3 regions of the Fictibacillus sp. S7 genome follow, and region 1 is predicted to be linked to each of the others. Evidence: riboswitches for the same ligand, from Rfam matches in the RefSeq annotation. Region 1 holds a riboswitch; each other region holds the start of a gene.
What was found. Region 1 has a riboswitch for cobalamin ahead of DMO16_RS09260 ((2Fe-2S) ferredoxin domain-containing protein). Riboswitches for the same ligand answer to the same signal wherever they lie in the genome.
Positions count from the first base shown of each region.

Region 2: another riboswitch for cobalamin. It lies ahead of DMO16_RS07755 (ribonucleoside-diphosphate reductase subunit alpha); the one in region 1 lies ahead of DMO16_RS09260 ((2Fe-2S) ferredoxin domain-containing protein).
Region 3: another riboswitch for cobalamin. It lies ahead of cobT (nicotinate-nucleotide--dimethylbenzimidazole phosphoribosyltransferase); the one in region 1 lies ahead of DMO16_RS09260 ((2Fe-2S) ferredoxin domain-containing protein).

Region 1 is NZ_QJKL01000001.1:1,801,746-1,806,735, reverse strand. Features, by position in the region: gene ppsA (phosphoenolpyruvate synthase) at 1-759, opposite strand, end outside; gene DMO16_RS09265 (hypothetical protein) at 1,123-1,608, opposite strand; cobalamin riboswitch at 1,818-2,004, shown strand; gene DMO16_RS09260 ((2Fe-2S) ferredoxin domain-containing protein) at 2,202-2,591, shown strand; gene DMO16_RS09255 (cytochrome c biogenesis protein CcdA) at 2,591-3,289, shown strand; gene cobJ (precorrin-3B C(17)-methyltransferase) at 3,291-4,898, shown strand; gene DMO16_RS09245 (sirohydrochlorin chelatase) at 4,910-4,990, shown strand, end outside.
Region 2 is NZ_QJKL01000001.1:1,528,554-1,533,543, reverse strand. Features, by position in the region: gene DMO16_RS07765 (MogA/MoaB family molybdenum cofactor biosynthesis protein) at 1-518, shown strand, start outside; gene DMO16_RS24170 (hypothetical protein) at 663-836, shown strand; gene DMO16_RS07760 (CBS domain-containing protein) at 970-1,383, shown strand; cobalamin riboswitch at 1,443-1,643, shown strand; gene DMO16_RS07755 (ribonucleoside-diphosphate reductase subunit alpha) at 1,774-4,041, shown strand; gene DMO16_RS07750 (ribonucleotide-diphosphate reductase subunit beta) at 4,052-4,990, shown strand, end outside.
Region 3 is NZ_QJKL01000001.1:2,301,952-2,306,941, forward strand. Features, by position in the region: gene DMO16_RS11785 (zinc metallopeptidase) at 1-167, opposite strand, end outside; gene modB (molybdate ABC transporter permease subunit) at 408-1,067, opposite strand; gene DMO16_RS11795 (DUF2971 domain-containing protein) at 1,198-2,004, opposite strand; gene bluB (5,6-dimethylbenzimidazole synthase) at 2,090-2,731, opposite strand; gene cobT (nicotinate-nucleotide--dimethylbenzimidazole phosphoribosyltransferase) at 2,718-3,797, opposite strand; cobalamin riboswitch at 3,894-4,035, opposite strand; gene DMO16_RS11810 (nucleoside recognition domain-containing protein) at 4,114-4,990, opposite strand, start outside.

The DNA of each region.
Region 1 (4,990 bases):
GCCTTCTTCTAATGCATAGATGGCCAGTTTCTTGGCTGCGATCATTTTATCCGTAATCTTATCTTCTTTTACCTTGTAGTTATCCGCAGATACTAAGCCGGAGACCAGTGCTTCTCCTAACCCAAAACTGGCATCAATGGAAAGCACCTTCCGATTGGATGTTACCGGATCGGCCGTAAATAAAATGCCGGAAGCCTGCGGGAAAATCATTCGCTGCACGATGACAGAGAGAGAAACCTGGCTGTGATCGAATCCGTTTTGCATCCGGTAGAAAATGGCGCGGTCCGTATACAGAGAGGACCAGCACTTACGAATGTGCTTCAGAATCGCATCACTGCCAATGATATTTAAATAGGTGTCATGCTGCCCGGCAAACGAGGCGTGCGGGAGATCCTCAGCTGTCGCGCTGGAACGTACAGCATACGCGTGTTCCTCACCAAACTCGGACAGATAGCGATGGACAGATGTTATCACCTCAGAAGGAAATTTGACGTCCTCGATGATTTGCCGGATCTTTTGACTCATCTCACTGATTTTTTCCCGGTCGTTTATTTGAAGCATTGTGAGTTGCTGCAAATGCGTGTGGACCGCTTCGTTTGGTTCGAGAGCTTTTTGAAAGGCCTCTGTGGTAACACAAAATCCTTCTGGTACCTGTATTTCTTGGATGTTCGATAATTCCCCTAAATTTAACCCTTTTCCTCCAACGAGCAAAAGCTGGGTTTTTTCGATTTCCCGAAAATTGAGCACATAGGAACTCATTCACATCTCTCCTAACCTTAACGATTCTTAGGGTTTTTAGACCCTTGCTCTGATTATTTTATAGAAAAAATAAACGATTAACAGTCTTATATTATTTTCCTTTATATGGTATGATAAAGATGGGAGATAACATTCAAATGTTGATTTGAAGAAAAAACCATACATAAAAACATCTAAGCAGCGAATCAAAATAAGGTTGGGAGCATTTCTTCAATAAGAAGGAATGCTTCCTTTTCGTTAAATGACTTTGTTACATAAAATGAGACGGTGTATGAATTGGAAAGGAAATCGTAATCAGGTAATAGCTTCCATGGGTATGGTGTAATCCAGCTGACACTAAAAAAAGAACTGCCTTAGCAGTCCTTACTTTCCCGTATGCCGTTCCAGAAAATCATTGATTTTATAGGTCTCTTTTCCTCCGTATGTATAGCTGAATCCGTAAAGTGAAGCCTGGTTGGCGAGATCGCTCAGGATGCGGTAAAGATAGACGACTGCTCTCGGCTGGTTATCATTTTTGACTAAATGCTGGAGCTGGTTGATGTTGGAGATGTCTTTTGTGATTTTGGGGTCAGGAATGTTAGCGGCAAGCACTCGTAAACTCCCAAAATCGATATCGTTGAACTCGCTCCTGAAAATGGGAATATTTTTGATTTGGTGGGCAGTTGAAAGATAGCTGATTTGGTTATAGGTTTGTTGAATTTGTTTGGTTAACAGCAGTTCTGAAAAGTAAATGCGTTCTTTATACGGTGTGGGCTTAAGTATGGAGTGGCTTGCCGTGGTGCAGAGCATCAGGATGAAACAAGAAATGAGCAGTGTTCCTGTCGTAAGGGAGAGTGTGAGTTTTTTCAATTTGGCTCTTCATCTCCTTCGGTTTCTTTTTTTAAAGCCTACCAAGATTATCCTTGGAAATCAAATAATAGATGGGAGTTTTGTCAGGGGTGGCAGGGGCAGAAGGAACTAAAAAAGTAACTTTTCAAACAAAAAAGCAGGGATCTCCAACAAAATGACTATTGTGCATTTTCTGAAAGTATAGTAGGTTATGTTCAACACGATTTTTAACTGAATAGGTATTTAAAAGTGCTCAAGTGAACCTTGGGATAATAGGGAAACCGGTGTAAATCCGGTGCAGCCCCCGCTACTGTAAGCATTGATGGACTGTCGATATAGCCACTGGCCAAGAGCTGGGAAGGTGACAGATTCAGGTGATGTGCGAGCCAGGAGACCTGCTTTTAAATGAGTCATACAATTCTCGGAGGGAGGATGACGTCGTTTCTATGTTGCAATATAATCCATTTTGTAAAATGGTTTACATTCGCAGTTACAGGGTGGCCGCGTGTCAATCAACCTTCCGTTTACGTTGTTTAATCAACGGAATTTCTTAAAGGGGGCTGACATGAGAGGCTGCCCTTTTTTGCGTGGAAAAAAGTAGAGGAAGTGATGTTATGACGACATGGAACTTAAACGGAACAATGAGCCATGTGCTCATCTGCAACGGATCAAGCTGTATGAGAAAAGGCGGAGAGGAAGTGACTCAGGCGATTCGCGACGAAATTAAAAAGCTGAAGCTTGACCAGCAGGTGCACACGACCCGGACCCGCTGCAACGGACGGTGCAAGGACGCCTGTGTAGCGATCATCTATCCGGAAGGAACATGGTACAGCGTGCGGGATGAAGAGGCAGCAAGGAAACTTGTCACTAATCACTTGGGAAAAGGTGAAAAGATGAAACAGCATGTGATCTATGAATACGGCGAAGAAGGATTCTGTATGGAGGCAGAAAACGGCTGGACAACCGGCGTTGAGAAAGTGAAGGAAAAGGAGGCCATGAAGTAATGGAATTAATGACCTTTGCGGTGCTGGCGATTTTTATCGGCATGCGCCACGGATTGGATGGTGATCATGTCGCTGCGATCGCGGATATGGTGGGAAGCGAACGTAGACGAAAAAGACAGCTGACGCTGGGGGTCATGTATGCCCTCGGCCATGGAGCTATCGTCTTTTTGATCGGGCTTTTGTCCATCTATGTTGGGGCGAAATTGCCAGAAGGTGCGCAGAGCTATCTGGAGCTCGCCGTCAGTGTAACGCTGATTATTCTGGGCTTGATTATCATCCTGTCTATCTTTCAGCGGAAGAAAGACTATGAGTACAAAAGCCGATTAATGATTGTCATGGATTACATACGAAAACTGACCGGTTCAAAAAAAGAAACTTCAGATCTAACGAAATTTGGTATCATCAGCGCCTTTATCATCGGCGTTATCCATGGAATCGGAGTGGAAAGCCCGACCCAGATCGCAGCCGTTACCCAGGCGGCTGGTCTTGGCAGTGTCACAGGCGCCACCATGCAGCTCGTCCTGTTCGTAATCGGACTTTTAGCTTCCACCATCTGTGTAACATTCTTGTTCACCTGGGGCTTTATGAAAGCGAGCATGAAGAAAGGATTTTACATCGTACTGGGTTCCGTGACCGGCGTGTACAGCGTAGGGCTCGGGCTCTATATGATGGCCGAACTGTTGAAAGGAGGTTTTTAACATGAAAGGAAAGCTGCTCATTATCGGATTCGGACCTGGAAGCTATGACCACATTACCGAACGGGCAAAGCAGGCGATCCAGGAAAGTGACTGTATTGTCGGCTATAAAACGTATGTGGAACTCATCAGCGGCCTGATCACCGACCAGAAAATCATCAGTACCGGGATGTCAGAAGAAGTCAGCCGGGCTCAATCCGCTGTAAAAATGGCGGAAGATGGGCAAAAGGTGGCGGTCATCTCAAGCGGGGATGCCGGCGTTTATGGGATGAGCGGCCTCGTGTACGAGGTGCTCGTGGAAAAAGGCTGGAAGGAAGCAACCGGGGTGGAAGTGGAAGTGATTCCGGGGATCTCGGCGATCAATTCCTGTGCCTCCTTGCTCGGCGCTCCGGTCATGCATGATGCGTGTACGATCAGTCTGAGCGACCACCTGACGCCATGGAAGCTGATCGAAAAACGGATCGAAGCCGCAGCACAAGCGGATTTCGTCATCGCCTTTTATAACCCGAAAAGCGGAAGGCGCACAAGACAGATTGTTGAAGCTCAAAAAATTCTCCTGCAGCACCGTTCGCCGGAGACCCCGGTCGGTCTCGTAAAAAGTGCATACCGTGACCGGGAGAGCGTGGTGATCTCAAACCTGAGAGATATGCTCGACCATGACATTGGCATGCTGACGACGGTCATCGTCGGAAACTCACAAACCTTTTTGTATGATGAAAACAAACTCGTTACCCCAAGAGGTTATCAGCGAAAATACACGCTGAATACAGAAAAGCAGCGATTACGCCCGCATGAACGATTGCGCAAGGAAAATGAACCATGGGCGCTGCCGGACGAAGAGCCGGTGAGTGAAAAGGTCGAAGCTCAAGCTAGTGCTCTTCAGCTGGCGAATGAAGCGCTAGCTCTGGCGACCGGTAAGCAGGAGGAAGAGCCTGCAGAAGATATCATTCCATCCCGCATTGAATCCATTCTGGAATTTGGAGTGAGTCCCGGGCTGGTAAATAAAAAGTTTACGTCGAAACAACTCCTTACTTTAGCCGAAGTGGTCGGCGAGCATGGAGAGATGGAATACACACCGCACCATCAGATCAAGGTGCACCTGTCGACGGACGAGCCCGACCTCGTTACTGAAAAGCTAAAAGCGGAAGGCTTCCTGCTGCTTCCGGCGGGAGACGTGCTTCAGATCAAGGCGTGTGACTTTTGTGACGGAGAAAAGTACGATTCCATTCCGTACGTGGAACAGCTGCAGGAAGAACTTGGCGGACGGGCGCTTCCAAAGGAATTAAAGCTTGGATTCAATGGCTGCGGAATGGCTTGCTATGGAGGTGTTCAGGAGGATATCGGCATCGTGTTCCGCAAAGGCAAATTCGATCTGTTCCTCGGTGGCAAGCCGCTCAGCCGGACCGCGCATTCAGCCCAGCCAGTCATGGAAGGGATCGAACCGGATCAGCTGGTGGGCATCGTTACGGGTATCATCCAGGAATATGAAGAAAAAGGGCATCCAAATGAGCGGTTCTTTAAGTTCTTCAAACGCGTGCAAGAGGTTGGCGGATTCAAACATAAAGACATGGCTCCGGTCATTCAGCTCGAACCGGCTCCATGCGGAGATTAAGGAGGAAAAAAATGAAGGCAATTTTAATGGTAGGCCATGGCAGCCGGGATCCGGAAGGCAATGAGCAGGTTCGCACCTTTATCGACGAAATA
Region 2 (4,990 bases), 270 kb from region 1:
TGAGTGTTGAAGAACATAAAAAAGAATCACCTTCATCAGTAAGCTGCAAAGTGATTACAGTGAGTGACACAAGGACTGAGGAAACCGATAAAAGCGGCATCTTAATAACAGATCAACTCGTTCAAAATGGACACAGCGTTTCGCAGTATGCGATTGTAAAAGACGAAGTAGATGAAATTCGGTCCGCTGTTCTTGAAGGCTGCCAGGCAGAAGACGTAGAGGTTATTCTGATCAACGGGGGAACTGGAATTGCCAAACGGGACGTAACCATCGAAACGCTGGAGCCCCTGTTTACGAAGGAAATACCGGGATATGGAGAGTTATTTCGCATGCTGAGTTATACAGAAGACATTGGTTCTGCGGCAATTATGAGCAGAGCCGTTGCAGGCGTCATTGATTCCACCGCTGTTTTTGCAATGCCTGGATCATCCGGCGCGGTATCTTTGGCCATGAAGAAACTCATCCTTCCTGAAATCGGACATGTTCGAAGAGAAATCAATAAAGATTTGCCTAAGTAACAGATCATTTCCTTGTTCTGCCTATCTCATGTCATAAAAGGGTACAGCTGCCAATAAATTTAGTTAAGCGTGACAGACGCTGAAACTTTTTATTCGGCAGCTACGTATACTAGATTATGAAAACGCTTTATCGGGAGGTTTCAGATGGGCGGGATATTGCGGAAAGCGATTGAAGAAAGAAAAAAATTTTTGATTCAGATGCTTAAAAAGGCCGGGATCAGCAAGGAGCTGGAATCGCCATTATCCGAACTTGAAGAAGAGTATAAAAGCTGGCTCTATCAACAGGATGCTGTCATAGAACCGGGTAAAAAAGTTTAACACCTTCTTAGTGTGGGAATAAAAATAAAGCATAAGAGTCCTTCTCAGGGCTTTTTTTGTGTGAAAGAAGACCATCCTTTTTGCTATAGTATATAATGAACAGCTGCAATTAAGGGTTAAAGGAGATCACAGCATGAACATCGCTTTTTATCTATTGCCTAAAGATGAGGTAAAATATTTGAATCCTGAATCGACCATTAGGCAGGCTTTGGAAAAGCTTTCGTATCACAAATATACGTCTGTTCCCCTCGTTTCTGAGGAGGGACAATATGTCGGGACTTTGACAGAGGGGGATTTGCTGTGGAAACTGAAAGAGGCTTTTGATCTTGGTTTCCATGACGTAGTGAAAACAAAGTTAAAGGATGTACCGCAGCGGGTGAATAATATTTCGGTTTCCATTAATTCAAATATGGAAGATTTAATCACGCTTGCAACCGACCAAAATTTTATACCTGTAACGGATGATGACGGCCATTTCATCGGCATTATCCGGCGAAGGGATATTATAAAATATTGTGCACGTACCATCTGGGATAACAATAAATAAAGAAAAGGTATTGACAATTACTATATTTAGTGTGAAAGTAGGATTTAAGGAACTAAATATAGTATTATGAAACAATAGGTGTCTGTTAAAGACTTAATAGGGAATCCGGTGCAAGTCCGGAGCTGTCCCCGCAACTGTCATGTGGACGAAACGGAGATCCACTGTGTAAAGAACGCGCACAAAGCTGTGGCTTTTACATGGGAAGGTCCGGAGTAGGATGAAGCAGTAGCCAGTAGACCTGCCATTTGTTTCACGGTTTTGATTCTTCGGGGAGTGAGAAACAAAAGCGGCACCAATCTGCTTTTTGTTTTTTACATACTACGTGTCGTTTTTGGGCTCATCCAATGGATGGGCCTTTTATTTTTGTTTGAAAAGAGAGGAGAGCTATAAATGGCTACAGATATTTCAAGAGTCCAGCAGATAATTGGTGAACTCCAGGAGATTTTAGAGGAATTTCCCCAGCTGAGGCACAGAAATGAATACATAGAAAAAGTCACCTATTTTGCCCATCAGGAGGAATCCACACAAAAGATGCTGAACATGGGGGTTCTTTATGCCCTTGAGAATATTTCCATGGAAGAGCCAGACTGGACCTATGTAGCAGCAAGAATCCACCTGAAAAAGCTGTACCGGGAGGCAGCAAAGAACAGAAACAATGAATCCGGACAACCTTATGGGTCACTGTATGAACTAATTGAGCAGTTGACCGGAATGGGGATTTACGACAGCAGCCTCCTGCGAATGTATTCCAGCGCCGAAATCAACGAGCTTGAGAGCGTAATTAATCCGGATCAGGATCATAAGTTTACCTATATCGGCATTCGGACCCTGGCAGACCGTTATTTGGCTCATTCACATGAAGGCGGCGTGTACGAGCTTCCACAGGAGCGGTTTATGATCGTTGCGATGACACTGCTCTCCAGGGAGCCTGAAGAAAAGCGTCTCGGCCTGGTGAAAGAAGCATACTGGGCGATGTCGAACCTTTACATGACCGTTGCCACACCGACATTGGCGAACGCAGGAAAAAGCTATGGACAGCTGTCCAGCTGCTTCATTGATACGATGGAGGACAGCTTGCGTGGAATCTATGATTCTACAACCGATGCAGCCACTCTTTCCAAAGGGGGCGGGGGGATTGCCGTATATCTCGGTAAAATCAGAAGTCTCGGCTCCGAGATCAAAGGATTCAAAGGAAATTCCTCCGGAATCATTCCATGGGCGAAATTGCTGAACCAGACCGCCGTCAGTGTAGACCAGCTGGGCCAGCGAAAGGGAGCAATTGCCATTTACTATAATGTGTTTGGCAAGGATTTGTTTTCATTCCTTGATGCCAAGCTGAACAATGGGGACGAACGGCAAAGGGTGCATGATTTGTTTCTCGGCCTTTGCATCCCGGATTTGTTTATGGAAAAAACAGAAGCTCGGGATGACTGGTATCTGTTTGATCCCTACATGGTCAAAAAGATAATGGGTTATGAACTGGATGACTATTATGATGAAGTGCCTGGAGAAGGAAGCTTCCGTCAAAAGTACCAGGAATGTGTCCGCGCTGCAGATCAGGGATATTTTGGTGAAAAGGGGTCCGGCGGCTATGATGTTGTGCCGGCAATCGAGATTTTCAAACGCATTATGAGAAGCCAGCTCGAAACAGGTGTGCCTTACATGTTCTACCGGGACACGGTGAATCGTGCCAATCCAAATAAGCACGAAGGGATGATTTACTGCAGCAATCTGTGTACCGAAATTGCGCAAAACGGGTCAGCCACAACCGTGGAAGAAGAGATTACCGAGGATGGAAAGATAATTATCACCAAACGGCCCGGTGATTATGTAACTTGTAACTTAAGCTCCATTTCTCTTGCCAGGGCTGTAAAGGCGGATGTACTTGAACGCCTTATTCCGATTCAAGTCCGGATGCTGGATAATGTGATTGATCTGAACGAAAACCGTATTGAAGTCAAGCAGGCCGTGCTCACTAATCAAAAGTACCGGGCAATCGGACTTGGCACGTTTGGCCTTCATCATCTTCTGGCTCTTGAAGGTATCCGCTGGGAATCGGAAGAAGCGGTTCAATATAATGATGAATTGTATGAAAAAGTCAATTACCTGACCATCAAAGCCAGCAATGAATTGGCAAAAGAAAAAGGCTCCTACCCGGCTTTTGAAGAGTCTGACTGGGAGACCGGGATTTATTTTGAGCAAAGAGGCTACCAATCTGAAAAATGGCTGAAGCTCAAGGAAGAGGTTCAGGCTTCGGGTATCCGAAACGCCTGGCTGCTGGCGGTTGCACCGAATGCGACAACAAGCCTGATCGCGAATTCAACTGCTTCTGTGGATCCCATTTTCAAAAAAGAGTACTCAGAAGAGAAAAAGGATTTTAAAATTCCGGTTACCGCTCCCGACCTGACACCCCTGACGAACTGGTATTATAAATCGGCGTATGAAGTGGATCAGCATTTCAGCATTAAACAAAATGCGGCAAGGCAAAAGCATGTGGACCAATCGATTTCCTTTAACTTTTATGTGAAGAGTACGATCAAGGCAAAAGAGCTGCTGGATCTTCATATGACCGCCTGGAAATCAGGGCTGAAGACCACGTACTATACGCGGTCAACATCTGTTTCGGAACTTGAAGACTGTGAAAGCTGTTCGAGCTAGGAGGATAAGGATGAAAACATTAAGCAAACGAGAATTATACGATGTAACAGCCCCGAATGCATCAACGAGAATTCTGAATGGCAGAAGTTCAAACGTACTGAACTGGGATGATGTCCGGTACAGTTGGGCTTATCCGATGTACAAGAATATGCTGGCTAATTTTTGGACTCCGTTTGAGATCAATATGTCCGGCGACGTAAAGCAATATCAGCAGCTTTCCGGCGAGGAGAAGGATACGTTTAACAAAATTATCGGGCTTTTGGCTTTTCTGGACAGCATTCAAACCGACTATTCTTCCAGGGCTGCCGGGTATCTCACCGATTCAAGCCTTTCAGCGCTGATGACTGTGCTTTCCTTCCAGGAGGTCGTCCATAACCAGTCCTATTCCTATGTGCTTTCAAGCCTTGTAAACAAGCAGAAGCAGGATGAAATCTTTGAGTACTGGAAGCATGATAAAGTACTGCGGGAACGAAATGATTTTATAGCAGAGGGATATACGCGGTTTACGGAAAATCCGACATCGAGAACATTTATGGAATCGATTGTCTATGATGTTGTCCTTGAAGGCTTGAATTTCTATACGGGCTTTGCCTTTTTCTACAACCTGGCGCGAAACCAAAAAATGATGAGTACGAGCACGATGATTAATTATATTAATCGTGATGAACAGCTTCACGTCCGGCTGTTTTGCCAAATCTTTAAAGAATTGCAGAAAGAAGTACCGGAATTGGACAATGAAGAAACGGAGCGTTTCGTACAGGAAACCTTTAAAAAGGGGGCAGAGCTGGAAATACAGTGGGCCCGCTACATCATCGGTGACCGATTTGCCGGACTGAACATGCCGGAGCTTGAAGCGTATATTAAATTTATGGCCAACAAAAGAGTGAATGAACTCGGGGTAGAACGGCCGTTCCAGGGATTCAGGGAAAATCCGATGAAATGGATCAGG
Region 3 (4,990 bases), 500 kb from region 1:
GACAGCCCATTTTGATCAAGTATGGACCGTGCCACCTCTGCCCCGGTTCTTCCGGAATAGGCACTAACTTCCGACCACTTTTTGAAATTTCCTTTTACCTTGAATTGGGCCCATAATGAAATGGCAAACGCAATAATAATCAGAAAATCCATCGGATGAAAAAACATTTTTTTATTACTCCTCCTCCATATTGACAAAAAGCTTATTCCGTCACGGTAAGCAGTTTTCCTTTCAATTCCTTTTCCACACATCGTCTGCTAAAGTCGGACCAGTGTCATTTTTTAGTATTGAGACAATTTCTTTGATCATAATCTGCCTTTCTGCTGCTGCATTTACCGTTATATACGAAAAAAGGACGGGAAGGTTTCAACTTTTACACAAAAAAAGAACGGCCGGAGCCCCTCTTTTCAGTAACGTTTTATTCGGTATGCTGCTGTAAGCATCGCAAAAGAAATGACAATACTGGCAAGAACCAAAATCCAGGCTTCCTTCATGTCGCCTGAATCAATGGCAAGATAGATTGCGGTCGGAATGGTCTGCGTGCGCCCGGGGATGTTACCTGCAAACATTAAGGTTGCTCCAAATTCTCCAAGCGCTCTCGCAAAGCTTAATATGGCTCCTGAAACAATGGACGTGTAGGAAAGAGGAATTGTAATAAAGAAAAAAACATTCCATTTCCCTGCTCCATCCACACGGGCGGCATTCTCAATATCATGATCAACGGCTTCAAACCCGGTCTTTGCCGATTGGTACATGAGCGGGAAGGCAACGACACTCGAGGCAAGCACTGCGGCCCACCAGGTAAAAATAACAGGCTGCTGAAACAATAATTCTATAAATTGGCCAACCGGACTTCGTTTTCCAAAGACAATAATGAGAAGGAACCCGATGACGGTTGGAGGAAGAACGAGAGGAAGCATTAACAGTGTTTCAATAATGAGTTTCCCTTTAAACGACTTGCCTGCCATTGCCTTCCCCAGCAGTACGCCTGACAGTATAACAATGATCCATGCGGAAGCCGCAACGGTAATGGACAAATAGATTGGCGGCCAAATGTTTGCTAGCATAGGTTCTCCTTAGATTTAAGCATCAAACCACTTATGTACTAGATTTCAAAGAATATATTCAACCTCCATTATAACGAAAAAGCCCACAGGCAACAAAAAGACAGCATCGGCTTAGCCAATGCTGTCTTTTTTAATAGAAGGGACTTTCATACAAGGAAGACTTGATCACCGGCTTAAACGGAAGCCTGTATTTTTCAAGCACCGACTGGACCACTTCCTTCAGCCACTCCGGACTGGTGGGAGACACATACACTTCGTCAATTAACGTGTGTAAATTGCAATCGACATAGGCCCCGTCCTTATGATTGAATCTCCGATGATTTGGATCATCGAAGGCAAGCAGCCGGATTTCATTTTCATGGCTGAAAGACCTCCGTTTATAGAATAACGTTTCATAGGGGTTCAGACTGGCCATTTCCGAATTAAAATTAATGTATTGAACCTGCCCGACATATGTCCGAAAGCGTTTGTCATTGATGCTGGTAAACAGCTTATCAAGTGTGGAACAGATGGCAATTCCTTCATCCGATTTCAAATACAGGTTCCACATCCCCGCTGATTCCTCTTCGTTCAAATGCCAGCAATTGACCCCGACATAATCATGCATCTGCTTGATATATTCATGGAGTTGTCTTCTTTTCTCGGCTTTTGAGAGATTTTCATCCACCGGCACGGTAAGGTAAGACAGCGGATCATTGAGGATATTATTTACGTCCAGGGCAGAATAACTGCCTTCATGATTGTCCACAAAAAGGGACGGTTTCGGAAAGAACAACGATTTTTGATAAAGCATACCGACAAACTTGGCGAAATCCATATACTTCCATATCTTTGAGCTGCCGGACAATCTTTGGCTCTTCTTTATGTTGTAGGTCGTATTTTGATCAAACTGAGACTGGAATTTAACCAAAGCTTTTTCCGCCCAGTATTCACTCATACGGCAGTCCTTCCTTCATATGTTTTCTGCACATGTCTATGATTATGCTTGGTGGTTGCCTTTTATAACAGGTTACCTTTCCTGTTTATCCTTCCCACCGGTCAGAATAAATCAAGGAATCCAGTTCTTTTCTGTTTTCCCATTTCGCCGTTTCGAGAATGGGTTTCTGCGGATAATCTTCCGTATATCCCAGGGAAAGGAGCGCCACTGGCTCAATGTGGGGTGGAATATGTAAAATATCACGGATATCTGCCTTCTTGTAAAAGCTGACCCAGCCCATGGCCAATCCTTCTGCACAGGATGCCAGCCACATATTCTGGATAGCACAAGCCGTGGACATCCTATCGGTTTCAGGAATTGAATTTCTGCCCAGAACATGAGAGCCGCCCCGCGTAGGATCACAAGTTACACAAATCGTTAAAGGTGCTTCTTTTATTCCTTCTATTTTCAGATTCATAAACATGGATGACCGCGAATCGTCTTCGTAATGTATGGCGAGGGCTCTTCTTTCCTTGTCGGCGGCCCATGCCAAACGATTCTTTACTTCTTCGGAGGTGACCAGAATAAAATTCCATGGCTGCATGAAACCAACAGACGGAGCTTGATGGGCTGCTTGTAATATAGAATAAACGGCTTCATCCGGAACAGGGTCCGGCAAAAAACTCCGGACATCCCTTCGAGCAGCAATGACTTTATAGACAGCTTCTTTTTCATCATTTGTAAACAAGGCGTGTTTCTCCTTCCTGGCTCTTGGCGGATATTTGAGCGGTCTCAAATGTCGCCATTTCGTTGATCATAAGTGAGGAAGACAAAAGAATGGGAAAGGCAACCGCCGCACCGCTCCCTTCACCCAGCCTCATGCCTAAATCCAGAATCGGTTCCTTTTCAAGCAGCTTTATCAACATCGTATGGCCGGGTTCAACCGAGCGATGACCCATGATCATATAATCAGCAGAACGGCTGCAGATCATCTTTGCGATTAAGGCAGCCGTACTCGCGATAAAGCCATCCACCAAAATGGGAATTCTGCTTGAGGATGCTGCCAGCATGGCTCCAGCCATTCCGGCAATCTCCAGCCCTCCCACTTTGGATAAAATATCAACCGGATCATCCGCATTCGGTTTCCTCAGCTCCAGCGCCTTTTGAATGACCTCTTTTTTGACCTGCAGCTTCTCTTTTTTTATGCCGGTTCCTGTCCCAACCAGTGTTCCGACTTTTTCACCGCTCACCACCGCGACTACGGCACTGCTCGCCGTCGTATTGCCAATCCCCATTTCACCTGGAATAAGACACTTTACTCCACTTTTTATCATTTCGTTTGCCGTCTGATACCCCGCATCCACAGCCTGCTCGGCGTCCTCCCGGGTCATTGCATCTTCCACAAGGAAATTGGCCGTGCCATAACGTACTTTTCGGGAAATCAGGGTCTGGCTGTCAATATCAGCGGCTATTCCAATGTCCACGATGTTCAACTTGGCACCGATTTGTTTGCTGAACACGTTGATTGCAGCTCCGCCATTCAAAAAGTTACGCACCATCTGGCTCGTTACTTCCTGGGGATAGGCTGACACTCCTTCTGAAACGATGCCATGGTCAGCAGCAAAAATCAGAACACCCGGCGGAAATACAATTGGAAAACGTTCTTTCGTCATAGAGGCAAGACTCACCGCCAAAGCTTCCAACCTTCCAAGACTGCCAACCGGTTTTGTTAATGAATGAATGTAGGTCTGTGCAGCACTTCCCATCTTTTCATCGATTGCCGGAATACGGGCATTTTTCCAATGGTTTTTCATCCTTTTCTCTCCCTTCCAATTTAACAAAAAACCTTGACTGCAGGCGCCAAGGTTTTGATCTAACGTACACTATCCCTTTCTTCCCACCGAAGACACAGAAATCAAGATTTATAAGCAGGTCTCCTGGCTTACCGGTTTAACTGGTTTTACAGTAGCGTGGGCTGCTCCAGAATTACACTGGATTCCCTATTATCTCTCAACCTTTTTGGTCTTGAGCACTCATAAATTTTATGTAATTGTTTTTTTATCATAACAATTCTTTAAAGAATTTGATATAGGAAAAACCAGAACCGGTCATACGGTCCTGGTTTTTATATCATCCCAGCATTCTCACACTTTGTGCAATAACGAATGTTACGAAAATGGCGATCATGGTTGGAATGAGAAAAGCCAAAAATGCCCATTTTATGCTTTTTGTTTCTTTATAAATGTTGACCAGAGTCGTTCCGCATGGAAAATGAAGCAATGAAAACAGCATCGTATTCAATGCTGTGAGCCACGTCCACCCCTGGTCTACGAAAATTTGTTTCAAATCTCCCAGGTTATCAACCTCTGTCAGTGCCCCTGTAGAAAGATATCCCATAATCAAAATGGGAAGGACAATTTCATTTGCTGGCAGCCCGATCAGGAATGCCATCAGAATATAGCCGTCGAGCCCCAGCATCTGTCCAAAAGGATCCAGGAAATTGACGATATGCATAAGAACGCTTGTGTCGCCAGCCGTAACATTAGCCAGCACCCAAGTCAGTATACCTGCTGGCGCAGCGACCTTAACAGCCCTTAGAAGTACCGCCCATGAACGCTCAAGTGATGAACGGATGACCGTTTCCCAAAATTTTGGCCTTCTATATGCAGGAAGCTCGAGTGTGTAGTGGGTAGGCACCCCTTTGAGAACCGTCTTTGATAATACCCAGGAGACCAAAAAGGTAACAAGAATCCCAAACAACACAATGCCAACAATGACCGACGTTGTAACAAGGGACTTGGCTCCACCTGTATATCCTGCCGCCATAAAGAGGGAAGCCAGCACAATCAGTGTTCCCCAACGGCCGTTGCATGGTACAAAATTGTTGGTTAGGATGGCAAGCATCCTCTCTCTCGGTGATTCAATAATCCGCGAAGACATCATTGCTGCAGCATTGCAGCCAAACCCCATCGCCATCGTCAGGGACTGCTTGCCGTGTGCGCCCACT